One region of the Paenibacillus kyungheensis genome, then DNA from elsewhere that is predicted to be linked to it. Evidence: riboswitches for the same ligand, from Rfam matches in the RefSeq annotation. Region 1 holds a riboswitch; the other holds the start of a gene.
The links. Region 1 has a riboswitch for cyclic di-AMP ahead of PQ456_RS00400 (C40 family peptidase). Riboswitches for the same ligand answer to the same signal wherever they lie in the genome.

Region 1 (15,900 bases):
GCAATGTATTGCTAGTGTTATAAACAGAGATAGTATCTCCTTGAGTCTGTCCTGTAACTTTAACCGTTGAAGAACCGACGACTACATTGTTCACACTGATCTGTGCAGAAGAAGGGGCAGTAGGAGCAGGAAGTATAGTAAAGGTTCCTTGCTGTGTTGCACTGCCTATAGAAACATTTAATGTATTTTTAGAAGTTCCGGTAAATTGATAATTACCAGCGGCTGGTAATATTTTATTATTGAGGGTCAACGTTGTAGAAGGTAATAAAAGAAGAGCTGCGGTAGTAATCGTAACTGTTTGTCCATTATTCGTAATTTCACTAGCTACCAAATTTCTACCGTTAATCTGGTCAGCTGTTGTTGCTTTAATTCCGGCAGGTAAAGTATACGTGATACTGCCCAGAAGACTAATTACATCTCCTAAATTATAAGTAACACTCAAATTAGCTGATTGTCCCACAACTTGTACTCCATCAGCAGAAGTAATAGTCATCGAACCTGCAGCTGCACTTGCGTACCGAGGCAAGCCTGTAAAAATCAAAGTTACGATTAAAAATACTATAAAAACCGAGTAACTCCGTTTCTTCATATTTTTCTCCCCTTTTGTTTTAGTTAAATTGCCTGTCGCAACAAATAACACATCTTGTTATAGCTTACAGATTCATTTTCCTAGAAACAGCGGCAGTTATATATAGACTTTATTTCCTATTTTATACATTTTAGGAAATAGGAAAACCCTCCTCTTTCTTTTTTTCGCCTATAAAAAGGAAAAAGATCACCCTTTTTGAAATAAAGGTGATCTTTTTTATTTAACCTATACTTTTGTTAAAAACAGCCGCAATTGCTTGTGCACGGTCGGTTACACTCATCTTATTAAAAATATTCGTTAAGTGATTTTTGACAGTATGTTCACTAATAAATAGAGCAGCCGCAATCTCTTTATTACTGGAAGCTTTGACGACTAGCTCTAATACTTCTTTTTCCCGTGGAGATAATCCAAATTCTTTGACGATCGCTTCCAGACCACGTCCCTCTGCTACTTCAGCAGTTAACGCACGAGGAACAGGCTTTTCTTCCATTAAGCTAATTTCCGTTTGCAAAGTATGACGACTAAGCATGAATAAACGGAACTGACTAATCAAACTAGGATCAATATTAGTAAATTGGGAATCATTCATCAACTGGATATCGTTATCACCTGAAGCAGCCAGAGCAAATACCAATACCATTGTTTGCCCGCCTTTACTATATGGATGAGAGGCTGGGCTATTTTGATTCTGTTGAATTTTCCTAAAATCTTCAATCATTTCTGCTTCTTGTTCAAACAAGTGAGGAAAACTACGTAAAGTGGCTGGATCTGAGAACGACATCAGACAGGCACGTGCAATCGTTTCTCCTTCGTCCTTACGTAATCCGCCCCATAATGCAAATTCCATCACGATTTTCTGTGCATCGGTAGCCAGTTGATATTGCGCTACATTCCACTCCCGAATCGATTCATGCAAAATATGAGCAAATCGATTACTGTTTGATAAAAACTGTTGGCGATCATAAAGTAGCTTCATAATGACACTGCCCATCGTTGCCAGAGCAGACAAAATCTCACGACATTCTTCGCCTTCTTGCTCATCTCCTATTGCAACAGCAAGTACAGCTCTAGTTTTGTCTGCATAAACGATAGGATATTCAATCATCAATGATGAAGGCACTGAACGATTCAGATATGAATTCGTTGCCGGTTGATTATTTCCATTTTCCAAATAGCGACGAGCAATATCGCGGGCATACGTTTCTCCGCGCGGGCTTTCCATACCACGAGCGACCATTTGCACTTTTTCGTCTTCACTTGCTCGATGAACAACGATTGACGCAGATGGACTCCATACCAGATTCAGACTCATATCCACCAGCATAAATAGAACCCGCTGAATATCCTGCACAGATACCATCACACTGGCTAGCTCCATTAATGGCTTAAAGCGCTGAATCTGCTTTTCCATACGGCTATGAGTAATATGGTTACCAATGTACCAACCAATTAAAGAGATCAATGTTTCTTCAAAACGAATATTGGTATTTGTTGATAATTTTTCTTCCAAACCGATTCCAAATAACAACCCGTAATTTTCATCGTCATACCGAATCGGAAAACATTGTACTTCATAGATCGAAGCTAATCCTTTTTGTAGAAAAAAGTGACTGCGTGGATCTCTACCTACATCTTTCCAGTGGCTTAATTGCTCGCTAAGGACTGCTTGACCAAGAAAACCTTCGCCTTCGTGGAAAATAGCTCCTTTTAACTCAGCGGCGGCAGGCCCTGTACTGCTCACAATACGATAAGTACCAGAAGATGTTTTTAAAGCAAATCCGAATACATCTGCCAGATCGCTAGAAGCAAGCACCGCTCGTGTCACTTCTTCTATAGGCATATTGCGACTGGAATCCGACCGCAACGTTTCATTAAGAGTCGTCAGACGTTCTGCGAACTTTTTCTCTTTGTATCCTGATTTCAAGATAAGCGCGATAGCTTTAGATAATTTATTAATCTTATCTTTTTTATATTCTATTTGCGTAACATCGTCTTCTGGTGTACTTTGTATTCGTTCTCTCATGAGACGGAAAAGTTCCGCAGGCCCTTTCAAATCCGGGCTATTGTAATTCACATGATCGATAATGTTTTGTCTGGTATTTTCTTGAATAATAATGCCTGCCCAGATATACATCTCAATCGGTTGCTGATCGATACTAACAGGTGAAATAATCCACTTGATCCCAGGTATCCATTGATCAGACAAAGCAGTAACTCGAAGCCTTTTCAACTTATCGATTTCTGTTTTTAACATACTTTCAAGTTCTTTGGGATACGTGATGAACAAATTAGCGATTTCAGCATCTGAAGGCGTGCTTAACAAATGCCCTTCATGATTTGTGATAAAAATAAATAAACCTGTAAGTTCTGCATATACATTTTGGAGTTCCTGACAGCTGTCCAAGTTATCATTTATAAAATAGCTTTCAATCATAAGCATTCATGTCCACTTCTGTTTGAATATAAGGCGTTTTATAACGATAAATAGCACGCGTACCCTGACCATTTTTTTCTAAAATCGATAATTCAGTCAAACGATCAAGCGCACGTTCAATTAAATGCGCATTGCGTCCAAGTCGTTTGGACATGCCCGTACTGGTTTCTAATGCATAAGGATTATTTTCAAAAAATAAGGTACATTCCATCTGTAATGTGATTACATCGCTTTCTGATACCATAAAAGCTTAATCCCTCCTTATACCAGCCGGACAAATGGTGTTTCTGAAATATTAGCTACGATGTGTGGTGCTGACACTCTTCCGCTTGGTGATTTAGTTACTTGTAAATACTGATAATTACCATCAACCCATGTTCTGATTACTCCATTACAAGTACGTTCCAAAAATGAAGCTGTCTCTGTTCCAATTTCACTAAAATTACAATGCGCCATTACAGTAATACCTAACGCCCGCCAAAGTGAAATTTCTTCTGAGAAGTATTTCACAACGAAATCTTTGCCACGTTCTGAAATAATTGTATTTAGATCATAATAAATGAACCAACGCTTATCACAAAGCTCTTCACATTCAAAAATAGGAGAAAGCTTTTCATTTAACGTATTAGCATATTCATCATTCTCTACATCATCTACACGAATAAGCGCTTTTTCTAATCCACTGTCTACAGCACGCTTATAGTGCTCAATAAAATGAGCTTTCCCTTCATCGGCAGCCTGACGCAAAGACACTCCAAACAAATCGATCGTATCGGCAAACATATCTAAAGTGGTATTACCAGACATCATCGTTACGGTACAATCATCGTCTTTGATACGTTGTGCATAAATAGAAGAAAGTAGATATCTATAGTTGGCTTTACTATTCGTATCGATCATAAAGACACTGCCTTTAGGAATACCACCCATCAACAGATCATCTAATGAATCAATACCTGTGGATAGCACTTCAGTTTCCTGTACCAATATTTTATCTTCTGCCATGGATAACGAAGGAATGATATATACTCCATCTTCGATAAATTTATACGTATGTTCACCTTCCAAAATTCGGGTACCACGCATTTTAAGCACTTCAATAGTACGCTTACGATACTTTTCCATTAAAGGCTTTAACGAAAGTCTGATAATCCCATCACAGATATAATTCTCGAAAGGAATATTCATCCCTTCTACTTCTGAATATTCTCTTATAAAAAAAGAAGTTAAAGCATGCTTGCGCATAATGTTACGAATGGTATAAACATTTGTCCTGGCTTCTTGTTCACTACTGAGTAAGCGAAATAAACTAATACTATCCATAACTACGCGTTTACAACCAATTTCTTTGATCATATGTTCAAAAAGACCATTGGGTTCAAGCATTTGTTCTAATAAAATCTCGGGTTCTATACAGATCACACGTAATAAGTTACGCCGTTCCAATTCTTTCAAATTCCAACCGAACCGTTCCATATCATCGTAAATTTGTTCAGGAAGTTCTTCAAATGTAATGTATATCCCCGGTTCATTATGTTTAATAGCACCTTCAACCAAAAATTGCATGCCTATTGTAGTTTTTCCTGTGCCTGGTTCGCCTTCCAGAATCACGACGCCTCCTGGCGGTATGCCTCCACATAAAATATCATCCAGTCCCGGGATACCTGTACTAATTGGCTGTTTTAATGTACTAATATAAGCAGCTTCACTTTTTTGCATGTAGTGTTCCCTCCATCTGTAGAATATTTTAGTCAAGCAAGGGACAGCTTCTTACGATGATAACTTTATCTTAATTATAGCAAGGCTTTATCGATAGAAGAAAGCAAATTTCCAATTTCGGTAAGGGCAGAAAAAGACGCATTGTATTCACAACCTTTTTTACCATATTTTACTTGTTATTATATGATATAAATAAAGATAATCCTACTATTTTGAATCCTGAATAATTGCTTTTAAAATATAATTCTTCTATAGAAGCTACATATTTGGAGAATGCTTCAAAACACTACGAATAATAAAAGACCGACGATCTGAGGGTCGTCGGTCTTTTGTGTAAATAGTAGACTATATAAAGTATTATTAACCTTCTAATGCTGTTTTAAACTCTTCAGAAGATTGGTTCCACCATTCTTCGTTATGAGCAACCAATAATTTTTTAAGGGCAGCTTTTTCTTCGCTTCCCAAACCTTCTAACATAATGCGACGCTTGATAGCATAATCCAATTTGTTCACATGCTCTGCGAGGATTTTCCAGCCTTTTTTCTCTTCTTCGTTAATCCACATTTCGCAAGCTGTAGCGCCAGCATAATTGACACCTTCAGCTAATTTATCGACTGCTACCCATACTAACCATACTTGACGACCACCATTTACTTCTTCGCGGTTAGTCGTAAATTTGATCCCTTTTTCTACTTTACTTTTGGCGTGCATTGCGCCAACATCGATTTTTGCTTCGCCATGGTCTATAATGATAGGGGACACATTATTGAGGTTAATCGCTCCTGCTCCAAAACCTTTGTGTTTACTGCTTTTTGCACTACTACTTACAATATTAAGTGACATCGACTTTTTACTTGGTTGATTTTCATCCATATCGTTCAAATACTCCTTTGTGGGGTCAGTATAAATAAGGTTATTATACATAGATTTATGGTTCGATTTATTATTCATATTGTATCGAATATTGCCTTAAAAGCCAATAAAGTCGATTATTGTCATCAATTTTCATAAAAAAAGGAAAAAAACGTTCATTATTGAGATGGATGAACCGAATAAAGTATATATAGTGATCACAATTCTTCATCAAAAGTCACTATATGAGCAAAAGATTAAAATTTTTTAACTTTTAAAAAGACGATAACCATAGGCTTTCACAGAGATTTAACACTAAAATACAAAAGTAAATCTTAAAAACAGATGAATAAACGTTTGCCAAAGTAAAAAACCTCTGGTAGAATAAATCCAGTGAGATTTTAGTAACAACTTTGTAAACTTTAAAACTAAATGCTGTAACCTTTATAGCAACTGAAAATTTTGTCGTTTTGTCGTAATGATCCGTGTACGGTACACACCAAGCTTTGAGCCAAATTCCGTGGTACCGGGAAACGGGGGAACCGTTTTGGGTGAATTGATCTTGTTTCGGAGGGATCATAGGGGAATACCTTCTACCGAATCCTTAAGCTAACCTCGTAGGCAATTGGAAGGGGACAATTGATTTTGAACATGAAAAAGAAACTAACAGCCGCAGTAATGGGACTTGCTATTGCATTTACGTCACTTGGAGTAACAAGTGCGCATGCAGATTCTAAAATGGATCAAGTTATCGATGGAGCTATTGGAACACCTTATCGTATTGGTGGAACATCTTTTAGCGGTTTTGACTGCTCGGGATTTACACAATATGTATTCAGCAAAATGAACATTGATCTTCCTCGCCAATCTAGCTCTCAATATCAAGTAGGCGAGCCTGTATCAAAAAGTGATTTAATTGCTGGAGATCTGTTATTTTTCAATACTACTGGGGCTGGCGTTTCACATGTAGCGGTTTATGTAGGAAATGGTAACTTCGCACACGCTTCTACTTCCAAAGGTGTGAGAATTGACAGTTTGAGCATGGATTACTATCAAAATCGTTACGTTGGTGCTAAACGTGTTATGAGCGATTCCACATATAACACCTTCGCAACTGACAATTAATCATCGTATTTACAACTCATATAAATGAACCTATAAACCATTGAAGATTCCCGCCAGAATCTTTAGTGGTTTTTTTATGTTCCTATATAAGTAAGACGTATTAAACATCCAATAGGTTACATAAAATAATAAATTTATATCAATTGTTCTTTATAATTATGTCTACTTATTATTAACCTACTCGTAATTATGGTAAACAGGATATTGCAAATTTTTTAAGTTTTTTTTATGGTATATATAAAGTACAGTCAGAGGAGGTTATGTCATGAGCTCACTGTCACATTCTATTTTTCATACGATTCCTTTGACAGAACAACATGCTGCCCAAGTATGTACATGGATATATGATCCTCCTTATAATATCTACGGCTGGATGCCCTGGGATCAAATGAAAGAATTAGGGATTGAGTTCGGTGATCCTGAGATTCGGCAACAACAGTATGTATCGGTATTGGATCAGACAGAACAGTTAGCCGGATTTGCTCAACTTTTTCCATTAGGAGATACGATACGCTTAGGGATTGGTATGCGTCCTGATCTTTGTGGTCATGGTTATGGAGAAGCTTTTGTAGAAGCTATTGTAAAAACGGCTCAAAACCGTAACGCGACAGCCGAAATCGATCTGGAAGTGTTGACCTGGAATCAGCGGGCTATCCGTACGTATCAAAAAGCAGGCTTTTATATTACAGATATGTATGAGCGTAGAACGCCTGATGGTATGAAGCCTTTTTACTGCATGGTCTATCAAGCACCTACTGATGCACGTTATCTTGATATATAAACAAACAAAAAGCACAGCTTAGATGATCTTCTAGTTCATCTGCTCTGTGCTTTTGCTATATACGTATTTTATTAATCTTTTGTTAGATCAAGGTCACAAATGTCATTTCTTCTTTGCCAATCAAAATATCAATGCGATGTGTGTCTGCATCATAGATGACTACCCCACTACCTACGTGGATCATAGATTGTGAGCCGAGCGCAAAAAATAAGTCTTCTGCCAACGCTTCATTTACTTCATTTCGTTCACCTTCAGCAAGCACTTCCCACTCTTGAGGTTCCATATCAAAAAACAAATAACTGTCTGGAATCATGGCTACTGCTGATGTTAAATCACTCAATATCTCTTCATAATCTCTTCCATGCTTAACGCCCATACTCAACCTCCCGATCTGTCGATATTGTTACAATTCCCAACTTATTTACATTATAACGCAAATATACACTAAAAAACTCTTAACAATGCAGCATATCTTGTCGATAAAAGAGTATCAGATGTTTTTGGAAAACACATCATTACATGGAAGTGGATGATGAGAGAGATAAACTATATACTCACGGACGAGGTGTATTATGCAAATTTCAACAATTATTGGTCTAATACTTGGTTTGGGTTCACTTATATTCGGTATGCTTCTAAAAGGTGCCCCCCTTATCAATCTGGTTAATAACCCGGCTGCTTATGTCATCATTTTTGTTGGTACAGCAGCAACAATCTTTATGGCTTTTCCAATGAATGAAGTTAAACGTCTTGGCAAATTGTTTAAAGTTGTTTTTGTTCAACAAAAATTAATGGACAAAAAAGATCTAGTAGGTATGTTTATGGAGTGGGCTTCTATTACGCGTCGTGAAGGTCTACTTGCATTGGAATCCAAAGTCGAAGAAATTGATCATCCTTTCCTTCGTAACGGAATGCGCATGATTATTGATGGTAATGATCAAGAGTTTGTACAAGATGTATTGATGGAAGATATTAATGCGACAGAAGAACGTCACCGTTCAGGCGCACTTCTTTTCTCACAAGCAGGTATGTATGCTCCTACACTGGGTGTACTTGGAGCGGTAGTAGGTCTGATTGCTGCGATGGCGGATTTGACTGACTTGGAAAAGCTTTCTCATGCGATTGCAGGGGCTTTTATGGCAACATTGCTCGGTATCTTTAGTGGTTATGTATTATGGCATCCTATTGCAACGAAGCTCAAACGTTTATCCAAAGCTGAAGTAGAAGTTAAGCTAATGATGGTAGAAGGCCTACTATCTATTCAATCCGGTGTATCTACTATTGCGATTAGCCAGAAATTAGCTGTGTTCTTAACACCTACTGAAAATGCAAAAATGAACAGCGAAGAAAGTAGCGGTGGGGCTGTAGGGGAGGCGGTAGCCAGTGAGTAAAAAAGGTAGACACGAGCCTCATGAAGAACATCCAGATGAAAGTTGGTTGCTTCCTTATTCTGACTTAATGACCCTTTTGCTAGCATTATTTATTACTCTATTTGCTATGAGTTCATTGGATGCATCCAAGTTTCAACAAATGGCAGCAGCGATGAATGCAGCGTTCACCGGTGGTACAGGTGTTTTGGATCAAAATGCTATGGAAGAAACCAGCGGACAAACACCTAAATCCGACGATAATGAAACACCTGCTTCTGCGGCTTCACCGGCAGACAATACTCAAAAAAGCAGAGAAAGTTTACGTGAAAAACTTAAACAGCAAGAACAAGAAAATTTAGAAAAACTAAAAAAACAATTAGATAGTTATATCAAAAACAATGGATTGAGCCAGCAGTTAGCTACCAAGCTCAATCAATCTCAATTAAGTATCACAATCAGTGATAATACGTTATTTGCTTCTGGACGAGCTACCGTAAAACCAGAATCTCGTATACTTGCCAAATCAATCTCTAATATTTTGCAACAATTCCCGAATTACGATATTATCGTGTCTGGTCATACAGACAATATTCCAATCTCGAACTCGCAATATGAATCGAACTGGAATCTAAGTTCAGACCGTGCACTCAACTTTATGAAAATTCTATTGTTAAACAACAAATTAGATCCTCGTAAATTCAGTGCAATCGGATATGGACAATATCGACCTGTGGCTAGTAACTCTACTAATCTAGGACGTGCAGAAAATCGCCGGGTAGAAGTATCGATTATTCGTAAGTATGTAGACGAAGATGTGAATCCTACACTTCAATCTATGGCGAACAACGGTAAATAACAATCAAACTAAAAAAAAGAAACTTTAGAGATCTCTCTAAAGTTTCTTTTTTATTTCAAAATAATAACGATAGATTGAAAATAGACAATAGTTTGCCTAAAATAGAATACGGGCTAATTTTTATCATTTAAATATAGTTATCCACAACTTTTTCCGCTAAAACGGTATCATTTTCGTTTTTCAAGAGTTATCCACAGTTCTATCCACAACGTGTTAACAACGAATATCTGTTCGATGTACAAGTAAAGAAAGTATCCACAGTGAAAGGTTGGGTTTATTATTTCTCAAGAAGTACATGAGTATTGGATGCGAGAAGCGATAGCCGAAGCTCGCAAAGCTGAACAGCTCGGTGAAGTACCGATCGGAGCGATTGTAGTCAAAGATAATGTGATCGTTGGCCGGGGTTATAATTTACGTGAAACTTCATTCGATGCTACTGCTCATGCCGAAATTATAGCGATTAGACAGGCGAGTGAAACATTGGGCGCCTGGAGATTATTAGATTGTACCCTGTATGTTACTTTAGAACCTTGCCCGATGTGTGCAGGGGCGATTGTACAGAGTCGTGTACCAACTGTAGTCTACGGAACTGTAGATCCCAAAGCAGGCTGTGCTGGTACATTGATGAATCTGCTACAAGAACCTAGATTTAACCATCGTACAGAGATCATTACAGATATATTGCAACCTGAATGTGCGTTACTATTAACTGACTTTTTCAAACAGCTACGCTTGCGACTCAAAAAGCGCAAACCGTTACAATCATAATTCTGTATAAGGAGGGGTTGTATGTCGCTAGAATTGTCTGATCGTACATTAGGTATTTATATTCGTTTACTTGAGCCAGAGGATGCCTCTGCCCTTCTCCAGTTACGAGTCAATAGTCGTGAAGCCAATCAAGTCTTTGAGCCAAGATATCCTAATGAGTTTTTTACACTTCCTAGTCAATTGGACTTGATCTATCGCAGACAACAAGAAGCCTGGGAAGATAAAGCGTATCTGTTTGGCTTATTTTCTTCAGAAGATCATGAGTTACGAGGTACGTTATCTCTGACACATCTAGTACGTGGTGTAGGTCAATTTGCAGACATCGGTTATTCTATGGATTCTAGTTTTCAAGGTAAAGGGTATATGACTGGTGGTGTAAAATTGCTTTTAGCGTACGCTTTTCGCTCTCTAGGGCTTCACCGGGTACAAGCAGGTATTTTGCCTCATAATATTGCTTCAAGGCGTGTACTGGAGAAATGCGGCTTTCAAGCAGAAGGAATTGCACGTAAGCTGGTCAAAATCAACGATCAGTGGGAAGACCACCAGATGTTTTCGATTTTAGAAGAAGAATTTACGCGTCTCTCAACCGATTCTACAGTAGATACTTCTACATTATAACTAAACTGACTGGTATCTAGATTGATTTCACACATAAAAAAAGCTCACTGCGTATAAGCAGTGAGCTTTTTGCTACCAAATGATTAGTTACCACCGTACATGGAACCAACTTGTTTTTGGAATTCATCCATTGTTACAACATCAGCATCTGCTGGGATACCAATAGCAAATGTTTGTTTTTCGTTGATTTTGGAATACTGACTGCTACCATCTACAGACAATTTCACATTCTGCTTAGTATCAGGATCAGAGAATACAGCATCCATTACCATTTGTTGATATACAGGGAAATCATCTTTGTTGATTGCTGTATTGATATGGAATTGGTTTAGAGTCAAATATTTATCCAATTCGTTGACAGATTTGCTGAAGCTGTTTTGAGAATCTTCAGATTGAAGTTCTTTTTTCATTTCATCAATATCTGTTTGTTTGATATTCAAAGCATTACGATATTCTTCTTTAGACAATACATCCAGTACAGCTGGCAATGCTTGTTTTACGAAGATTGTTACTGCTTCTTTAGCATTATCATTTGTTACTGCGAATTGAACTACTTGTTTTGCATCTACACCTTCAGGAAGAGCAGCATCTTTTGTATCTACATCTTTGAAGTATTTAGCTTGGTCATATTTGTCTAACACTGCATTAGACAAGTCTTGAGTTAATTGTTGTGTTGTAGCTGGGCTTAAAGGTTTGTATTCTTGACCTTGTTGAGCAGCCAATTCTTTTAGATCCAATTTCAAGAATTTACCTACTAATGTATCAGGCAAAGCCAACATTGGGATCTGTGGAATTTTGATATACAGAACTTCTTGAGTCATAACCATAGGCACTGTAAATGTCATTGCCATATCGCCGCTCAATTTCAATTCCATCGTCAATTCCGTTTGCATAGGGTCACCTTGATATACCCCTGTTACGTTAAATTCTGCATTTTTAAGTAAACTTGCGATTTGTGCACTTTGAGCATCTGTTGTAGCTTTGCCATCAGCAGTAGTAAAAGATAATTCATTTACTTTCAACTTAGTTGCAATTGCATAAGATGTCATTTTAGCTGCGTTGGTTGTTGCCGCCTTTACCGCTTCTTTCGGTTCAGCTTTCTTTGTACAACCTACAAGTGCAACTGTAAGTATCATGAGCATAACTAACAGCCCAAGTGTCATTCTTTTTTTCATTTTGTTACCCCTCTCTTTTTTTACAGCGATGAAGTTTTACTTCATTTTCAAAATACGACAGGTATAAAGCCAGCATACATAATAACCCATTTTAGCTAATTTTGAAATACAAAAACTCAAAATTGGTTATTAATACTTACTTTTTACGAATATACTGACGATGAAGCTTTTACCAACATACCATACATTCTGGAAAATGAAGTTACACTTTGTTAATGGATATCTTTTTTCTTGAATCTTCCACCTTTAACATCATGGATATTACCAACAGCCATAAATGCGGTTTCATCAAAATGATTCACAATTTCTTTTAACTTGGCTTCTTCTAAGCGGGTGATAACACAGAAAATGACTTTCTTCTCTTCTCCGGAAAATCCACCTTCACCAGACAGATACGTGACTGTTCGTCCCAGACGATGAATAATAGCATCTCCGATATCCTGAATACGATCACTTATAATCCATACGGACTTGGATTGATCCAGACCATCAATTGTAATATCGATCACTTTGGTTGCAATATAATACGCAATAATAGAATACATTGCTCGATCCCAGCCAAATACAAAGCCTGCTCCGCATAGAATAAACACGTTGATAATCATAACAATCTCGCCTACTGAAAAAATAGACCGTCGCGACAATAAGATTGCTACAATCTCTGTACCATCCAATGATCCGCCAGAACGTAGTACAAGTCCTGTGCCTAATCCGAGAAACATACCTCCAAATACAAAAGCAAGTACGGTTTCTTTGACAAATGCTTCTACAGGGTGCAATAAAAATGTGCCTATCGACATCACAGTTATACCTAACAAAGTAGACAAAGCGAATGTTTTACCTATTTGCTTATAACCAATAATCAAAAACGGAATATTAATTACAAATAGAAACAGACCTAATTGCCACTTTGTGATATAGGACAAAATAATAGATATGCCTGTAATTCCGCCATCTGTAATATTGTTAGGAACCAGAAACAGCTCTAACGCGACAGCTACAATCATAGCACCGAGCACGATAAGCAATGTACGCATCACTGTACTTTTCAAAGACCGTCTACCGTGCTTGATCGGCACGAATGTGGATAAATCGGGAGGTTGATTCATATCTACCATGGTATGTCCTCCTATTCTTATGTACGTAGAGATATAGAGTTTGGTAACATGTTTTTCTTGCAGTAGATGATAATGGGTGAAATGACCACATACCATATGATCAGGAGTCCATAATCTATATATCAGAGTAGTCACTATTTATTATGACATAAAATAGTGGGTTGTCCTACATAAATCAAATGCAGATAGTATAAAAATACTTATAGCTTATCAATGAGCAACAAAAAAGCCGTTCCTGTAAAGGAACGACTTGGATTTAAATATATGGCGGAGAGGGTGGGATTCGAACCCACGTGGAGTTGCCCCCTAACGGTTTTCAAGACCGCCCCGTTATGACCGCTTCGGTACCTCTCCAGAAAAGCTTTATCAATCTTGCACAACATAAATATCATATCATGGATTTTAAGATTTGACAAGCTTTTTATAAAAAAAGATTTAAAAAATTATTTTTTGCTTGTAATTACTTCTGCCCCGCGCATATATGGACGCAATACTTCAGGGATAATGACACTGCCATCTTCCTGTTGATAGTTCTCTAGAATCGCTGCAACCGTACGGCCTACAGCCAATCCTGATCCATTTAACGTATGCAAAAATTCAGGTTTGCTCTTCGTATCTTGACGGAAACGGATATTGGCACGACGTGCTTGGAAATCCTCTACATTCGAGCAAGAAGAGATTTCGCGGTACATATTACTCTCAGGCAACCATACTTCCAAATCATACGTCTTAGCAGCTGTGAAGCTCATATCCCCTGTACATAGAGCAAGTACACGATAAGGTAGACCCAATAACTGCAATACACGCTCTGCATTAGCTGTCATTTTTTCTAATTCATCATAAGATGTCTCTGGTTGTACGATTTTGATCATTTCAACTTTGTTAAATTGATGTTGGCGAATCAAGCCACGAGTATCACGACCTGAAGCACCTGCTTCAGAACGGAAACAAGAGCTATATGCTACGTAATGTTTTGGTAATTGATCGGCTGGCAAAATCTCTTCACGATGATAATTGGTCACCGGTACTTCTGCTGTAGGAATCAAATAATATTCTGTATCATTTAGCTTAAACAAATCTTCTTCAAACTTAGGTAATTGTCCTGTACCTACAAGACTATCTTTGTTTACGATATATGGAGGTAGAATTTCTTCATACCCATGCTCACTGCTATGCAGATCCATCATAAAGTTAATCAATGCGCGTTCTAAACGTGCTCCAAACCCTTTATAAAAAGCAAAACGTGAACCTGTTACTTTAGCAGCCGCTTCAAAATCAATAATATCTAGATCTTGAGCAACATCCCAGTGTGCTTTTGGAGTAAATGCGAACTCACGTGGTTCTCCATGACGACGAATCTCTACATTATCGTCTTCAGAAGCACCAATAGGTACACTGCTATGCGGAATATTAGGAATCGATAACATCATCATATCGATTTGTGCTTCCAATTGACGAATCTCTTCATCTAATCCTTTAATACGATCAGATACTTCACGCATTTCAAGAATTAATTCTTCTGCATCTTCTTTGTTCTTTTTACGTTTAGCTACATCACCTGATACTACATTACGGCGATTTTTAAGTAATTCTGTTTCTTGTAATAATTCACGACGCTTGGAATCAAGTGCAGGAAATTCTGCGATTAAATCTAACGATTTGCCACGGCTTTGTAATGCTTGTTCTACACGTGCATAGTCATTACGTAATATCTTTACGTCTAACATCAATAAACCCCTCCTAATGAAAATAACCTTAACTCCTGGTTCTCTTTTCCGCCGTCAAGCTTCATTCTTTTACAAAAAGAGTGAACGCTTTATACCGGGCAAGTGAGAACTTGCCGCCATCTGTATCAGGAGAAATTCCTAATCACAGAAGCTACCAAGAGTTAAGGTGTAATGTATTTAAACGATCTAGCTAATTACAACATGCGATTACTTATGAGAGACGTACTCTTGCACCATGTCTGCGAAATACTGATGCAAGCGATAATCATCTGTTAACTCTGGATGAAAAGAACAAGCTAACAAATGCCCTTGTCTTGCTGTTACAATCTCATCGTGATACGTAGACAATACTTGTACGCCTTCTCCAACTTCTTGAATAAGAGGAGCGCGTATAAATACTGCACGAATCGGCTCGTCAATTCCAACCACATCCAGATCGGTTTCAAAGCTTTCACGTTGTCTGCCAAAAGCATTACGTGAAACGGTCATATCCATTAAAGAAAGATGAGGTTGATCTTGCCCGGCAATTCGTTCTGATAATACAATCAGTCCTGCACACGTTCCAAACAGTGGCTTTCCTTGCTCCGAAAATTGCTGAATCGCTTCGATAAATCCATACTTACGCATTAATTTACCGATCGTAGTACTTTCCCCACCAGGGATTACTAATCCATCAATCTCTTCTAATTGCTCGATACGCTTAATACTGATCGCTTCTGCACCCGCCAGTTGAAGGCTTTTCAAATGCTCTGCAACAGCACCTTGTAA
Region 2 (15,900 bases), 300 kb from region 1:
GGTGGAGCTGCTGTGTTTGGTGTTATTCCGATGCGAGAAGCAGGAGCGGGTGCACCGTTATTTAGTAATTTCACCAGTGATGGCGGGCTATTTCCGAACGGAATTTTGCCGATCTTTATGGCGATGTTATCAGTGAATTTTGCGTTTTCCGGTACAGAATTAATCGGGATAGCAGCAGGGGAAAGTGTAGATCCAGACAAAACGATTCCGCGCGCGATCAAAGCAACAGTCGGAAGATTGATTATCTTTTTTGTCGGTACGATTTTTGTTCTGTCTGCGTTGATTCCGTGGCGAGATGCAGGAGTAATCGAAAGTCCATTTGTTGTTGTATTTGATCGAATTGGGATTCCATATGCAGCAGATATTATGAACTTTGTGATTATTACAGCATTATTGTCTGCGGCGAATTCAGGGCTATATGCTTCTTCACGGATGTTATGGTCATTATCCAAAGAAAAAATGTTGCCTTCTGTATTTTCACGTCTGACTTCATCAGGTATTCCACTGAACGCGATGATTATCAGTATGGTTGGCGGTGGATTATCGCTGTTATCCAGTGTCGTTGCGCCGGACACGATCTATATTTTCTTAGTATCGGTATCTGGGTTCGCTGTCGTGGTCGTCTGGATGGGAATTGCGGCTTCTCAATACATGTTCCGTCGTCAATTTGTACGTGATGGGCATCATCTTAGCGAGCTGAAGTACCGAACACCACTGTATCCGATTGTGCCGATTGCTGCATTTGTACTCTGTTTTGCTTCTTGTATCGGGATTGCTTTTGACCCTAATCAAAGTCTTGCTTTTTATTGTGGAATTGCCTTTATGGTGCTGTGTTATCTGGCGTATTATATCCAGAATAGAAGAGGAAAAAAGGCACTTTGAGTGATATACTGAAATGAGCAAGCAAGGCTAGTATAGCGGTAAAAGAACAGCGGAGGGACTTACACTAATGAAAAATATTTTGTTTATCAATACAGGCGGTACTATTTCTTCTTCTGGCGAGCAAGGTGGAGGACTTACTCCTACTCAATCCGCAGAACATATTGTTGCCGCTGTGCCAGAACTCAAAGATATTTGTAATATTGAAGCGATGACTTTGATGAGTGTAGACAGCACCAATATTCAGCCGGAAGAATGGGTGACGATTGCTCAGACCGTCCATGAACATTTGCCTCATTACGATGGTATTGTTATTGCTCATGGAACAGATACGATGGCATATACAGCAAGCGCCCTTAGCTTTATGTTAGGTGCACTGGATAAGCCTGTGGTCATTACAGGTTCTCAAGTATCGGTACTGGCAGAACATAGTGATTCACGTATTAATATCAAAGATGCGTTCCGTACAGCATCCACTGAATTATCCGGCGTATTCGTTGTTTTTAATGGCAAAATCATTAATGGAGCACGTGCTTCCAAAGTCAGAACCAAAAGTTACAATGCATTTGAAAGTATTAACCATCCGTATATCGGTTATCTGGAAGAAGATACGATTGTCTATAATGAGATTCCACATACTCAGCGTCCAGCAGGGCATGTATACAATGATCATTATTCGCCTAATGTATTTCTACTCAAATTGATTCCTGGTATGCAGCCTGATATTTTCGATGCGGTCAAAGCGTTAGGATATAAAGGAATTATCGTTGAGGGATTCGGTATGGGTGGTGTGCCTTTCAAAGAAATCAATCTGATCGATAAGATCGAAGAGTTGGTTAAAAGCGGCATCAGCATTGTAGTCACTACTCAGTGTCTATATGAAGGTGGCGATCTGACGATCTATGAAGTCGGGCAAAAGGTACTCGAAAAAGGTGTTATCCCTTGCTACGATATGACTACTGAAGCACTAACAACCAAAATGATGTGGGTGCTTGGTCAGACAGACCATCCAGCTGAAGTAGAGCGAATGATGGCGACCAATTATGTCGATGAGATTACGATGCCGATTCGATAAAGAAAGTAATTGTCCAGTCGTTACATTGAAATACTAGATAATACACTAGAATACAAGTGAAGCTGCAATAAATGAAACCCTGCTCCTGATTCACTAAGGAAGCAGGGTTTTTCATATACAGCTACATCTTTTTTGTCAAAATTAGATAGAGTCACATTTTATAATTTGGGTGGGAACCAGATATGACGCAGATCGACCCAGCCCTGACTGTTAAAAGTAACTCCGCGTACAGAAGGAAGATATGTCGTCTGAAAAGGCTTTTCATATAAAATATGCAATTGATATTCTGCCAGTAATCGATCTTCGATCTGCTGAAAATATTGAGTACGGATAAGCGGATCAGGTTGCCGCTGAATCTGTTCTAACAAATGCTCAATATCGATCACCGTATGATGCTCCACATGACTGGCTAATGTGCGATAGAGATCGAATAATCGTAGTTGCTCATCTTGATCTCTTGTCAGTGAAAAGACGATCAGATCGGATTCCATCCGTACACTGCCTTTAAATTGCTCTACAGGCGTAGATACCACATTACACTGATATCCTGCTTGCTGTAAGGTATCCGCAATCCAGTGAGCATCTTTGCGGTACTGTGGAATCGTGAGGATTCGAAGCGGTGTCTCGGCGATCTGTGCTATCGTTGCTTGATCCAGTTCAGGATGAAGCTTTTTAGGATAACTGTAGTTAGAACGGCTATTCATATCCAAAGAATCATGAGATGCAGAAGAAGTATTATTATTCGTAGTAGAATTGTTTTCTGTATAATTTTCGATGTGATCGGAACTATTTTCGAAGATAGTGCTGGTTATCGCTAAAGACTCTGCTTCACGCGCATATTGCAGGCACCGACTGATATGAGCGCGAATATGCGGATCACGTAGTAATCCTTCTTTGCGTGTATTATAGGTGACGAATTTGCGTACCGTTACAGGGGAATGCATCTGGCTCCAAGCTCCTTGTTCTGATGCTGAACCCGAGGTATGCTGATGCATCATATGAAAAGGAGATTGACGATCAGGCTGTTCTAGCTGATCGGGTGCTACATTCCATGGGATATGAATAATCTCCACCTGATCCAGATGCGCTCGTCCTTGAAAATGAGGCTTAAACACTTCCAGCACACAGTTATCTTTACTCATTTCTACCATCCGAAAAGGGCCTGTACCGCTAGGCTTCACTCCGAATAATTCTTCTCCTCTTCGGTTCAATCCGTTCGGTACTATCGCCGCTCGACTGGTGCACAAAAAAGGCAAAAACAATTCACTCGGTTGCTTCAATATGATCTGCACTGTATTGTTGTTGAGTGCCTGTACAGACTGTATTTGTTTGGCGATAAAGCGATACAACATCGGTTGCGAAGTCTCCATCAATCGCTGAAATGTATACACAATATCGTCTGCTGTCATCATTTGCCCGTGATGGAACATGACTTCTTTTCGTAGAAAAAATGTCCACACTGTACGTTGTTCATTCACTTCCCAGGCATGTGCAAGATGAGGAATAATCTGCTGTGAATGTGAAGCTTGTCGTACCAATCCATCAAAAATATGACTGGATACAAACGATTCGGCTAGCAAATTCATATATAGCGGATCGACAGTATGAATCTGCTGACGAATCGGTAATCGTAGCGTATCGACCTGTCGATTGCGTTGTATTTCGGAATGAGGGCCGAAGTAGCCAAATAGCCAATCTTGTACCCGATTTTCTAAGGTAGAGGATTGAGCATATTGCCGAATCTCGGTTAACGTCTGCTGAATGTCTTTGCGCTGAATCGTCTGCATCATCGACTCAATAGCAATTTCTTCAGGCTGAATAATAAAAGTCAGTGTCGATCGCCGTCCACGTCCACGTTGTGAACTCCACTGGATCCATCCTTGTTCTGTCATTCGTGTGATTAAATTCAGTGCGTTACGATGGGTACACTCAAATGTAGTCGCTAACTCATCTAATGTAATCTGCACTTCGCTATGCTGACCATACTGTGAATGTAATAACAAAAACTGATGATGTAATTTCATAGGGATTATACTCCTTGGGTTACATGCTAGGGACCGCTTCGGGAAAGGAATCATCCTGTCGATCGCTGTTGTAGCCGGATTTTTTGGATAACCGCTGTAGCGGTCAAAATCCGGCTACAAAGGCGAACGCTTCGCTTCTTACGGACGATTTCTTTCCCTCCGCTCCGAGCATGGAGACACCTCAATGATTGTAATGTGGGGCGGGCAGGCTAGAAATATATATTTATTAAAATAGGAAATTTAATAAAATAATTCTTCTCTTTATCTTCTTATTTTATCATCTACAATAAAAATAACAACAAACCTAACAGATGATAAGCGCGACCATAAGAAAAATAGGATATGTTAGCTAAATAGGTTACTACAGTGATGCACTTTCAAAAAAAGGAGATCGAAAATGTACGAGAAATTGATCGTGGCTAAGCATCGGACGTGGATTGCTTTGCTTGGCGCGTTGGGACTGGCGACTGTTCATCAGTATTTATTTTACGGGCATAGCCTGGGGATTTCGTATCCGGTATTTATTCTTTTATTTTACTTGTATATGTACACTTATGCAGGGGACAAGCTACGTGCAGGATCATGGTTTAGCCGTTTTGCGATGACCGTTATTATTTTACTGTCACTCACATATGGATTGTTCACCAATCCGATTTTTATGGTACTGAATGCTTTGTTTGTGCCTTGTCTGATCTTTTTGCATCTTGCTTATATGTTAAGTCATCGCAGATTATCGTGGCATCGTCCCAAGCTGTTGATCGACGCACTGGATCATGTGATTCCACAAGCAGTACGACATTGGGTTACTCCTTTTCGTATACTCAAAAATGCTGCTACAGGCAAAATGGAACAGGAAAAAAAGAAAATCGTAACCAAAATATTAATCGGTCTGGTGATTGCCTTTCCGCTACTATTGATTATTATCAGTCTGCTAACATCGGCTGATCGCATATTTGGGAATTTATTATCTACATTGCCGAACTGGATTGATGGACTGTCGTTTGGAGAAGGTAGTTTTCGCGTGCTATGGATTGTGATTGGAGGACTGATCTTTTTCGGATATTTGTGGGGATTTGTACAACCCTATATCTATCCGCCAGTCGTTGATTATAGACAACAACCGTTACCCGGTTCAGCTTCTGCTGCCTCTGGAGTCGGTCTATCTTCACCTGTTCCGCCTGTCTATGGACCGCAACCGCTATTAGCGTCTCCTGTTGCTAAGCGTCATCCCATACGCATTGATCCTATTATTATGGCGACGATACTGATCTTGATTAATATCGTGTATGTGCTCTTTGTAGTGGTGCAGTTCTCTTACTTATTCGGTGCAGGGCAAGGGCAGATTCCAGATGGGCATTCTTATGCAGAGTATGCTCGCAGTGGATTTGTTGAACTGGTCATGGTGACTTCATTGAACTTTGTAATTATGGTATGTGTACTTTTGTATATGGCAGACAGCAATCTGATCTTGCGCCGTATCAACAATAGTATGTTGTATATTTTACTGATTTGCTCTGGTGTGATGTTATATTCAGCATTTGCCCGTCTTATCTTATATGAACAAGCTTATGGATATACGTATACCCGTTTTCTTGTGCATGCGTTTATGATCTTTCTCGGTGTATTATTACTGGTCGCAGGCTTGCATATCTATTGGAAAAAGGTACCACTTGTCAAATGTTATATCGTGCTTGCGCTTACCGCTTATGTGGTTGTGAATTATGTAGGGATGGATCGAATTATCGCTGTGCAGAATTTAGATCGATATGAACAGACAGGACAGATTGATTTCGATTATCTCAACAATTTGTCCAGTGATGCGATTCCTGTATTGTTACAGCGAAGTGCGACACTGTTGCCTGCATCTCAGCATTATTTCCGTCAGGATAAAGCTTATTTATTTGAAAAAGAACAATCCTGGCAGTCGATTAACTGGGCAGATTACCGCGCAATACGAGCGCTTCGTAGCGATGGATCTTCTTAATTTGGATCGAAAAGTATATTATCTTACAGCACCAAAGGAGCGAAATATGATGGTAACTCAAGCATTGATCGAATGGAATATAGATCCCACTTCGTTGCCACAGCAGAAATGGTTAACCGATCAACAACTCAATGTAGACTTGTATTCTTCTACTGTTGATCCTACAGAGGAAGGATGGAATATCCAGATTCGAATTACAGAATCATTGCCAGATTCTTGGAATACGTATGCAGAAGTTCAATTTCTGACCGATCCCGATGATCCGTTAGAAGAAGGATTTACATTTTTATTATGGGCAGGTTCTTATGTAGCCGATGTGACGATTGTAGGGGAAACTCATTAATATATAACGCAAAAAGCTCTCCATATCAAAGGAGGGCTTTTTTATATAGTCTATGGTGTTTGTTCTATGCTAGAGCCATCATTGATCGTATATCTATAGTCAATACACTTAACTTTGTTGTTGCGTTGGAGCTAGAGCGATCTCACGAATATTGATACTTTGAGGCTGACTGAATGCAAAGTAAATCGTATCTGCAATCGTTTGTGGCATTAAGTTGAGTTTAGCTTTTTCTCCGGTCGTCTGATCGTTCCACTCGGTCTCAGTTAATCCAGGAGAGATCGTAACGACCCGTACGTTGTGCGGAGCTACTTCTTCGCGTACATTTTCACTGATTGAATGAACAGCAAATTTGGTTCCACCATAAGCGACATGATCGGCAAATGTTTTTTTACCTGCAATCGAGCTGATATTGATAATAGTACCTGACTTTTGCTCAATCATTGATGGAAGTACAGCTTGCATCCCATTCAGAAGTCCAATGACATTGGTATTATACATCTCTTGCCATTCTGCTGGATCTTGAGTCGTAATATCACCAAGCAACATTCGACCTGCATTATTTACAATCCCTTTGACCGGACCGAAATGTTCTTCTGCTTCTGCAATCGCTTGATCCAGAGCAGGTCGATCTGTAATATCAATAATCGCTTTCATCACCTGACGACCAGCAAATGCTTTTAATCGATCTTCACGACGAGAAAGTAACAATACATTATGTCCTTTAGCGATAAAAAGTTTGGCAGTAGCTTCTCCTATACTTGACGACGCGCCTGTAATCACAACAAATCCTGTTTTCATAATTCAATAAACTCCTTTATTGATATGAGATAGTGGAAGGGAACAACTTCACATTATCATGTCTAGGTAAGGAGCACAGTGAGAAAGATTATAGTTAACAACATTTTTGAATATAAATTTTTGATAATCAAAATATATTCCAATTGATACCCCTGATCGCATAGCAAATTACCTGCAACCCCTTGATAGATGAAGGGATTGCAGGCTAGTAATGAATATATGATCGACAGTCGCTATATTACACCGAATGAGGTTCCAATACCAATTCATCAATCAACTTGCCTTTGAATACTTTCAGATATTGATATTGCCCGTCGATACATAATTTGAGCAATCCATTATCGAAGTCTGTATGCATATCTTTGAAAAAGATACCTTCTGTAATGATCGGTCGACCATGCGTCTCATACGCAATTTCGTATCCGCGCGAAGTCTGAATCACGTCTACATCTACGCCTTGTTCATGGGTTTCTTCGAGATGGGCTTGCATACGCTGTACCGCTACAATATGTAGATCGATCGCTCCCAGCTTTTCCAGTAGATCGTTTACGATCGAACCTTTTATAATTTCTTGCCAGCGAGTCTGAGCCGATTGTCCAATAATAAGTTGCGTAATATCGTGTTGTTGAGCGGTAGAAGTAATAATATCAGCCGCTTCTTGTCCGTTACTTTCTAAAAGCACAAAATGACCGCCAGCTTCTTCTGTTAATTTACGCCATAACGCTACATAGTTCTCTTGTTGTTGATCCATTTCATCGAGAGGTTGATCGATTACACTTAATACACAAAGTGGAGACTGAATAAGTTGAGATAAATGAATACCACGCCTGATCAATCGTTCTCCATTGGGTCCATAATACACACAGACCATAATCTTTTCAGAATTCAAGCTAGATACACTCCTTTATTGAGGTAGTTATGATCCATTAACCATAATTATTTAAAAGGAATAATAAGCGATTGTATAATCTAACAAAAAAGCATGATTCACCAGTATATCAGAAGATGCCCATACATCGGGCGGATCTTGTAGACGATTGCATAGATCAGTTAAAGCCTCTACCATCACCTGACTACGCACATCTCCCCAGCTAGCATGATGTTGAGCGATATGAGATTGTGCTTGCTGTAGCGAGCATTTTTTCAGCGTAGAGAATACCCGGCACCATTTCACCAGGTCTAAATGTTGAACCTGATCGGTAAACGAATATTCCGCCCAACCGGTAATCCCATGACTTGCTATTTTTAACAGCCCACAATGCAGATACCCATCCATATCAGGTAACGCAAGCAGATGATTATCATACTGGAACACTTCAATCGAATGAATATGATGTGTAGCCAGATCCACCGTGGATACAGTATTGCTAGCAGGCGCTATCGGCGAAATTAAACTCATCTCAAATCTACACTCCTTCAAATAAAATCGCTATCTCTATACATAGTAAAACCAGATAAATCAGTAACCGGCACACTTTTTTGATGTCAGATATTGTTAGCAATCATAGTACCGTTAAGGGTAGAAGTAAAATCAAATCTAAGCTTTTAATAGGCTTTATATGCTTGAAAATAACGATGTAATCGGATTCATTGGTCTCAATCACGTTCTAATGGCTATCATGCTTGCTGATACAACCGTTTATATAAATACTGCGCAAACAGCAGAAAAAGAAGGATGGAATGATGAAAATAAGAGCATACTGCTCAAAAGATAAAGGAATTGATTCAAATTCACTCCTTATGAAGAGTCAGACTGCTTTACAAACGAAAAAGGCGGGCGTATGATTTCATTCAAGTTCATTACAGCTTAATGGCTGAAAGGCTAAATCTAGACCTTTCAGAAAGCGGGGGAACCATACGAATAGACAGGGTATTAGAGATCTATTCAGGGGTGAATCAGAGACGACAGCTCAGGTTGATCTATCTGTAGGGAGACTCTTACTTCCGAATCCGTCAGCTAACCTCGTAAGCTGCAATAAGAGAGACGACAACAGTCATCTATGCCATATCAGGGGCTTTTTTGCTCCTGTCTTAGAAGCTGATGAAGAGGTCCTCTTCTAACGGCTTTTTTTTGTTGTCTACAATGAGTGGAGGAGCGCGAACACGCATGGAGTACGAACAGGAATTTGTACTGGTATCGCCTGCTACAGTAGCAGGGGAGCAATTTATTCAATTACTCAAAGTTAAAAAAATACCGTTTGCTATTATAGTGAACAGTCAGGCAGATCAGCTTCGATTTGAAAAGATAGGTATTGAGCATATTCTAGTAATAGATACTCAGCGACAAGACTTATGGCGTATCCCGCAATTGAATATTGGCAAAATCTATTTATTTGAACGTAGTCTACCGTTATGTTGTCGTTATATCCAGATCTGTCGTGCATGGACATCTGATAAGCTATATGTCATTACAGAAGGCAGCCAATCACGCTTAATTTATCGTGGTTTGGGTGCAGATTATATTATTCATACCAATGGAAGTAGCGCTTCGTTTTTATTATAAAAAAAGACTGCTGATCCAACGATCATTTTATTTTGCAATTTGTCGGTGATATCTTGATAATAAAGAAGATAGAGAACCAAGATGATGCGCAGAATGGAGATGATCGTTGTGATCGGTAAAACAGCACTCGTCGCTGGAGCAACAGGTCTTGTGGGCAAAAAGTTGTTGCGTCAGTTATTAGATAGCACAGAATATACACGAGTGATTGCTCTTGTCCGTGAACCTGTGCAACAACTACAACATCTGAAGTTGCAACAGATCGTAGTGGATTATCGTAGATTAGAAGATTATCGAGCAGAGATGAAAGCAGATGATGTCTTTTGCTGTCTCGGTACAACGATTAAGCAAGCAGGAACGCAAGCGCAGATGATCGAGATTGATGTATTGTATCCGGTGTCTGTCGCTATGGTGGCGTACAAACAAGGAGCCAAGCAGTTTATCGTGATCAGCTCGATGGGCGCTGATCCCAAATCCAGTATTTTTTATACACGTACCAAAGGAGATATGGAGCAACGGTTACAACAAGTTGGTTATTCTTCATTATCGATTGTTCGTCCATCCTTATTGCTAGGCAAACGCAAAAATAGCCGCGCAGGAGAGCAATTCGGTGCTGTAGTCTCTCAAGCACTATCATTTCTAATGATAGGTCCTCTTCGCAAATATCGAGGTATCGAAGCAAGTGACGTTGCACGAGCGATGTATCGGATCGCTCAGACCTCCAAGTCAGGTACTCACATATATATGTCAGATCAATTGCAACGAATCGCAGACGAGTCCCAGAGTCGCTCCGCTTCAATGAGCAAATCAGCGAGATCGTAGTAGGTTATAGTTCAATTTTTAATTATAGAAATGGAGAATAGCAATATGCCTCAGTTAGAACCAAAGCAAGCCGCTTCAATTATCGAAAAATGGATTGCTTTTTACGATATGGATAATGCCAAAGCATGGGATAAAGACGATTATCCTTTTATCCAATCTTCTTGCAAAGTGATGCGCAGTGCTATTCAAGCATTACGTGGAAAAGCACCTGCACCTAATGAACGTCGCAAAATCGTGGCTGGACTTGAAGATTGGTTAGATGATTCATTTATGGACGATCCGAATGAATGGGAAAAAGAAAATAAAGCATTTGTGCAAGAAGCATTAGAAGCGATTCAATTTACAATTCAATTTCTACAAAAATAATGAATAACAGGCAGGAGTGCTCTATGCCAGACGGGTATATTCCACTGTGCAGTCGTGTAATTGGCGATTTTTATATTGCATTTGAACCGCACTCCCATAGTCTAAATATCTATATGCACAGACCAGAACCAGCGCTCGAAGGGTCTACAGATAGTTCTACGATTGTATCGGATGATCAATCTACCATTTCGCCTGCTTCGATGTTGTTGATCGGGTATCTCAAGGTCACATATTCACAAGCTGCTAAGCCTACCGAGTCAGAAGATGATCCTTCTGAGAAAGGGTGCGGGCTGGATGCGGTCTATATCAGTGATTTTCAAATCTATTTCAATTATCAAGATCTCAAATTAGCTGTACCTGTAATTACGCTGTTGCGAGATACATTATCGGCTGAAGGATATCGTCTACTGGCTGCGCATATTTTCAAAAATGAACGCTCTTATGCCAAATTACATCATACGTATATCGAGCGGTGCGGAGCCACGATACGGCGTGAATATAGCGATTATGTCATTATAGAATGGAAATGGAATCCGGCAGATGATGCAGATAGGAGAATAAGATGAATCACGATACGAACAACCATATTCAGGTAACTCTGTGCCGGGAAGAAGAAGCACATATCATATGCAATATGTATCCATATTACTTGTACGATCTGTCAGAGATATGGGAGCGTCAGCCGAATTCACAAGGCATATTTGATGAAGAACAATATGCTACGCTTCACCAGCAAAGCGATGCGTTTCTGATCTGGTGGCGACATCCAGGGGTTCTATATCCGTGGATTATTCGTGTGAACGGCGTGCCTGCTGGATTTGCTTTGATAGCGACTCCTCCTTATATCCCTGATGGTTCTCAAGCGCAATATTACTTAAACGAGTTTTTTGTTATGCGTCCATTTCGTGGACAAGGAGTCGCTCAGCAAGCAGCTATTCACGTATTTGACCAATATCGAGGCGATTGGGAACTACAGACCAATGCATCCTCACGAAATCATCATACTCAATCGTTCTGGAACAATATATTGTCACAATATACAAAGGATCAGTACAGTAAGCGCGAAATAACAGATGAAGATCAGCAACAATTGCTTTCGTATTGCTTTAATAATCAGCAAAAAAACGAATAATCATGATTTTTTTCAGTTTGTTACTTTCTTTTCATGGACAATATATAACGTTTTGTGTAACATAGGCATAATTCACTTTATTAATAAGGAGTATACCTATGGCACAAAAAGAAGGTTCAGATTCAGCAAGTACAGGCAGTGGTAAGATCGAACGGTTTTCAACAAGCGGGTTTATTTTGGCAGCGATTGGTAGTTCAGTAGGTCTGGGGAATATGTGGAAGTTCCCATATATCACCGGTAAATACGGCGGGGCTGCCTTTTTCTTAATGTTTATTATTTGTCTGATCGTAGTAGGTCTACCGATTCTATTGGCAGAAATGGCGATTGGTCGAAGTGGACGGGGTAATGCTGCGGCTTCGCTTTTCAACATTACAGGGAAGAAGCATTGGAAATGGATCGGTACGATTCCAGTAGTGACTTCTTTCTTGATTATGTGTTATTACGGTGTGGTAGCAGGATGGACACTGCATTATACGGTATTATCTTTTAGCGGTAGTCTGTCTGATGTTAATACTGATTTTACAGCAGAATTTACGAATTTTGCTGGTGGTTATGCACCGTTGTTCTGGCAAGCGGTTGTAATGTTAATTACAGGTATCGTTATAGCTAAAGGGGTATCTGGCGGAATTGAGAAATACAATAAGATTCTGATTCCAGGGTTTTTGGTTATTTTGCTTATATTGATGTTCCGTTCATTGACGTTGCCTGGAGCAGCGGCAGGGGTAGAGTTTTTCTTAGCACCTGATTTTGATAAGTTAAGTCGGGCTTCGATCTTAACAGCGCTAGGACATGCGTTCTTCTCGCTATCACTTGGAATGGGTTGTATGTTAACGTACGGTTCTTATGTACGTAAAGAGCAATCACTAGGTAAAGCAGCGCTTGCGATTGGAGCAGGAGACTTGTTCTATGCACTATTAGCAGGACTGATTATTTTCCCTACAGTATTCTCTTATGGACTCAAACCGGATCAAGGGGTAGGGCTAGCATTTATGGCGTTGCCTGCGGCATTTGCGCAAATGCCTTTAGGTGCTTTTTTTGGCGGTCTATTCTTCTTATTGCTAGCGATTGCGGCGATTACTTCATGCTTCTCTATTCTCGAAGTACCTGTAGCGTATGCGATGGGACAATGGAATTGGACTCGTAAAAAAGCAGCGAGTATTGTCTGTATTTTCTCTTTCATACTCGGTGTTCCTGCTGCGTTATCTGTCGGGGGTGTTCTTAGCTTTATCACATTGGATGGCAAAAGTATTTTTGATGTATTCGACTTTGTCACTTCTTATATTTTGATGCCTGTGGGCGGATTTATTGTTACGATCTTTACCGGATATGCATGGAAACGTGCAGGTGAAGAAGCAGGATTATCAGGATTCTGGTACGATACATGGATGTTTATTTTACGTTATATTGCACCGATCTTAATTATCCTGATCTTCTTATTTTCTATAGGCATTATTCAACCGCCTCAACCGGAATAAATACGAAAAAAGGAGCATTTATATGACCATTTCTTCTCAAGAAGCTTTTTCCAAAGCGTTAGTACAGTCTTTGATCGGAGAAAGAGGGCATTTACCTATCGCGCGCGCGTTGTCGGATGTCGATCTAGAATTGTCCGGTCGTGTGCTAGAACATTCTCCTTATACAATTTACCAACTGATTAGTCATATGAGTTACTGGCAAGATTTTATGTTGACTCATTTACGCGGTGAAAAGCCTCAATTGCCAGCGAATGTTAGCGAAAGTTGGCTTACAGAAGTCCAAGCTGTCGATGAAGCGACATGGCAAGATGTATTGGATCGCTTTTTGCAAGGGATCGATTACGCTTGTGAGTTAGCACGTACGATGAATCTGGAGCAACCATTAGTTCATTTCCCGGGGGAAACGGCTGCTGGATTGTTGCGTAATATTGCTTCACATAATACGTATCATTTGGGCGAAATCGTATTGTTACGTCGTCTGTTTGGCGCATGGCCACCACCGGGCGGCGGATATCCTGCTTAACGTATACATCAGGTCTTTGTATGATTGTGGTGAGTATTATTTCTTCTTTATAAGCAAAAGTGTTCTGCTATGAGCCGTCGATCTCTTTTCTTTCTTTGTGATCATGGTAGTATTTCCAGGGATTGGTGTAATAATACATGGGAACTACATTTACAGTAGAAAAAGGATGTGTAATCATGGCAACACCACCGAAGAAGAAATCGATTCGTTATGATTGGCCGTATCATTTTGTGGCTTTGCCTCTTTTATTAGTAACGTTTGTGCTAACTGTGATCTATTGGGTCGAAGCGATTCGTTATGATGAGCATGTATTGCTATCATGGTTACTGTTAATATTAATGGTTTGTTTATTTTTTGCGATTCCGCGGATTCGAGTCTATGCGACCAAAACGCAAGATCGCATTGTGCGTATCGAAGAACAGTTCCGTTATTTCCGTTTAACCGGTAAAGAATTAGACCCTCGTCTATCCAAAGCTCAAATTATTGCACTTCGTTATGCAAGTGATGCAGAATTTCCTGCATTATCCGAACGTGCAGCCAATGAGAATCTATCCAGTTCAGATATCGAAAATGCGATTACGAACTGGCGCGCCGATCATATGCGTATCTAGTCGATAGCGAATATGATACTTATCAACTTATGATGTGTATCGAAATGATATAAAATATAGCCTGAAGTCGCTCTCTACAGAGCGGCTTTTTTTGTTGCAACATACCTCGATCACTCCAAATAGATACGATAAAAATTGAAACCATACCAAAAAACCGAGCACTACAGATCATGTAGACGCTCGGCTTTGCTATTTAGAATACAGATAATCAATTAGCTAAAAATGGTATCAATCTGTGCAATTTCTTGTGGTGTTAATTGTACATGTAGCGTTTGAAGATTGTCTTTCACTTGCTCAGCACGCTTCGCACCTGGAATAACAGCATCAATCGAATCGCGTGTAAGATACCATGCTAATACAATATGAGCAATATCGACACCTTTGGCTTGTGCAATCGGACGAAGTTTATCTACTTTTTCTAAATTATTAATAAACGCTTCACCTGTAAATAGTGGGTTATTTGCACGAATATCATCGAACTTGGTGTCTTTGGTATATTTACCGCCTAGTAATCCTGAAGCAAGCGGGAAATAAGGAATAAATGTAATTCCATTTTCAGCGGTATACGGTAATAGATCTTGTTCAGCATCTCGATGGAACAGATTGTAATGAGATTGAAGAACATCGACATCGCCGTTTTTGTTCGCTTCTTTTAACTGTTCTAACGAGAAGTTAGATACACCGATCGCCCGAATTTTACCTTCGTCTTTCAACTTTTTCAGCTCGGCTACAGCTTGATCTTTCGGTGTATGTTCATCAGGGAAATGAATATAAAATAAATCGATATAATCGGTTTGTAGTCGTTGTAGACTTTCTTCTACACTTGCACGTAGAAATTCAGGTGAGTTATCAATCACCACTTCGCCGCTATCTGTAAATTTATGAGCACCTTTGGTAGCGATAATAACGTCTTTACGCTTAACTGTTTCTTGAAGCACTTCACCAATCAATTCTTCAGAGCGCTTAGGTCCATAAATGAATGCAGTATCTAGAAAATCAATTCCTTCTGCTAGTGCAGTACGGATCATTTCTTTACCGACTTCTTCATCCAAATTAGGATAAATATTATGTCCACCAACCGCATTCGTACCCAGTCCGATTGGATTTACCCATAGATCGCTTTTACCTAATTGTTGTTTTTCAGTCATGATTCATTCAGCTCCTTTGATCTCTTTACTTGATTCTCTTCTATTTTAACAGAATATCATGTGGAGTTAAAATATCGGAATAATTGGGTTTTAAATTGGAGAGTCACCGCTCCAGAAAATAATTTGTTCTTGCCGTCGCTGGTGAAGTCTAATCCCTTGAATGACTGGCAAGCAGTCGGGATTGGACTTCAAAGGCGACTTTCAGAATAAATTATTTTCT

Region 2: another riboswitch for cyclic di-AMP. It lies ahead of PQ456_RS21885 (hypothetical protein); the one in region 1 lies ahead of PQ456_RS00400 (C40 family peptidase).

Annotation. Positions count from the first base shown of each region.
Region 1 covers NZ_CP117416.1:79,840-95,739, reverse strand. Annotated here, with positions in the region: gene PQ456_RS00425 (S-layer homology domain-containing protein) at 1-589, opposite strand, end outside; gene PQ456_RS00420 (LuxR C-terminal-related transcriptional regulator) at 810-3,029, opposite strand; gene PQ456_RS00415 (hypothetical protein) at 3,016-3,267, opposite strand; gene PQ456_RS00410 (ATPase domain-containing protein) at 3,285-4,742, opposite strand; gene PQ456_RS00405 (YwhD family protein) at 5,103-5,615, opposite strand; cyclic di-AMP (ydaO/yuaA leader) riboswitch at 6,094-6,233, shown strand; gene PQ456_RS00400 (C40 family peptidase) at 6,246-6,719, shown strand; gene PQ456_RS00395 (GNAT family N-acetyltransferase) at 6,985-7,500, shown strand; gene PQ456_RS00390 (hypothetical protein) at 7,583-7,876, opposite strand; gene motA (flagellar motor stator protein MotA) at 8,073-8,891, shown strand; gene motB (flagellar motor protein MotB) at 8,884-9,726, shown strand; gene tadA (tRNA adenosine(34) deaminase TadA) at 10,006-10,494, shown strand; gene PQ456_RS00370 (GNAT family N-acetyltransferase) at 10,516-11,112, shown strand; gene PQ456_RS00365 (hypothetical protein) at 11,196-12,287, opposite strand; gene PQ456_RS00360 (YitT family protein) at 12,500-13,324, opposite strand; tRNA gene PQ456_RS00355 (tRNA-Ser) at 13,671-13,759, opposite strand; gene serS (serine--tRNA ligase) at 13,849-15,132, opposite strand; gene pdxT (pyridoxal 5'-phosphate synthase glutaminase subunit PdxT) at 15,340-15,900, opposite strand, start outside.
Region 2 covers NZ_CP117416.1:5,037,042-5,052,941, reverse strand. Annotated here, with positions in the region: gene PQ456_RS21925 (amino acid permease) at 1-882, shown strand, start outside; gene PQ456_RS21920 (asparaginase) at 950-1,954, shown strand; gene PQ456_RS21915 (ABC transporter substrate-binding protein) at 2,113-3,978, opposite strand; gene PQ456_RS21910 (DUF4153 domain-containing protein) at 4,376-5,962, shown strand; gene PQ456_RS21905 (hypothetical protein) at 6,012-6,305, shown strand; gene PQ456_RS21900 (SDR family oxidoreductase) at 6,414-7,103, opposite strand; gene PQ456_RS21895 (universal stress protein) at 7,342-7,992, opposite strand; gene PQ456_RS21890 (hypothetical protein) at 8,044-8,502, opposite strand; cyclic di-AMP (ydaO/yuaA leader) riboswitch at 8,914-9,090, shown strand; gene PQ456_RS21885 (hypothetical protein) at 9,211-9,606, shown strand; gene PQ456_RS21880 (oxidoreductase) at 9,688-10,425, shown strand; gene PQ456_RS21875 (hypothetical protein) at 10,471-10,791, shown strand; gene PQ456_RS21870 (hypothetical protein) at 10,815-11,357, shown strand; gene PQ456_RS21865 (GNAT family N-acetyltransferase) at 11,354-11,923, shown strand; gene PQ456_RS21860 (sodium-dependent transporter) at 12,022-13,398, shown strand; gene PQ456_RS21855 (DinB family protein) at 13,421-13,921, shown strand; gene PQ456_RS21850 (DUF6526 family protein) at 14,059-14,532, shown strand; gene PQ456_RS21845 (aldo/keto reductase) at 14,745-15,680, opposite strand.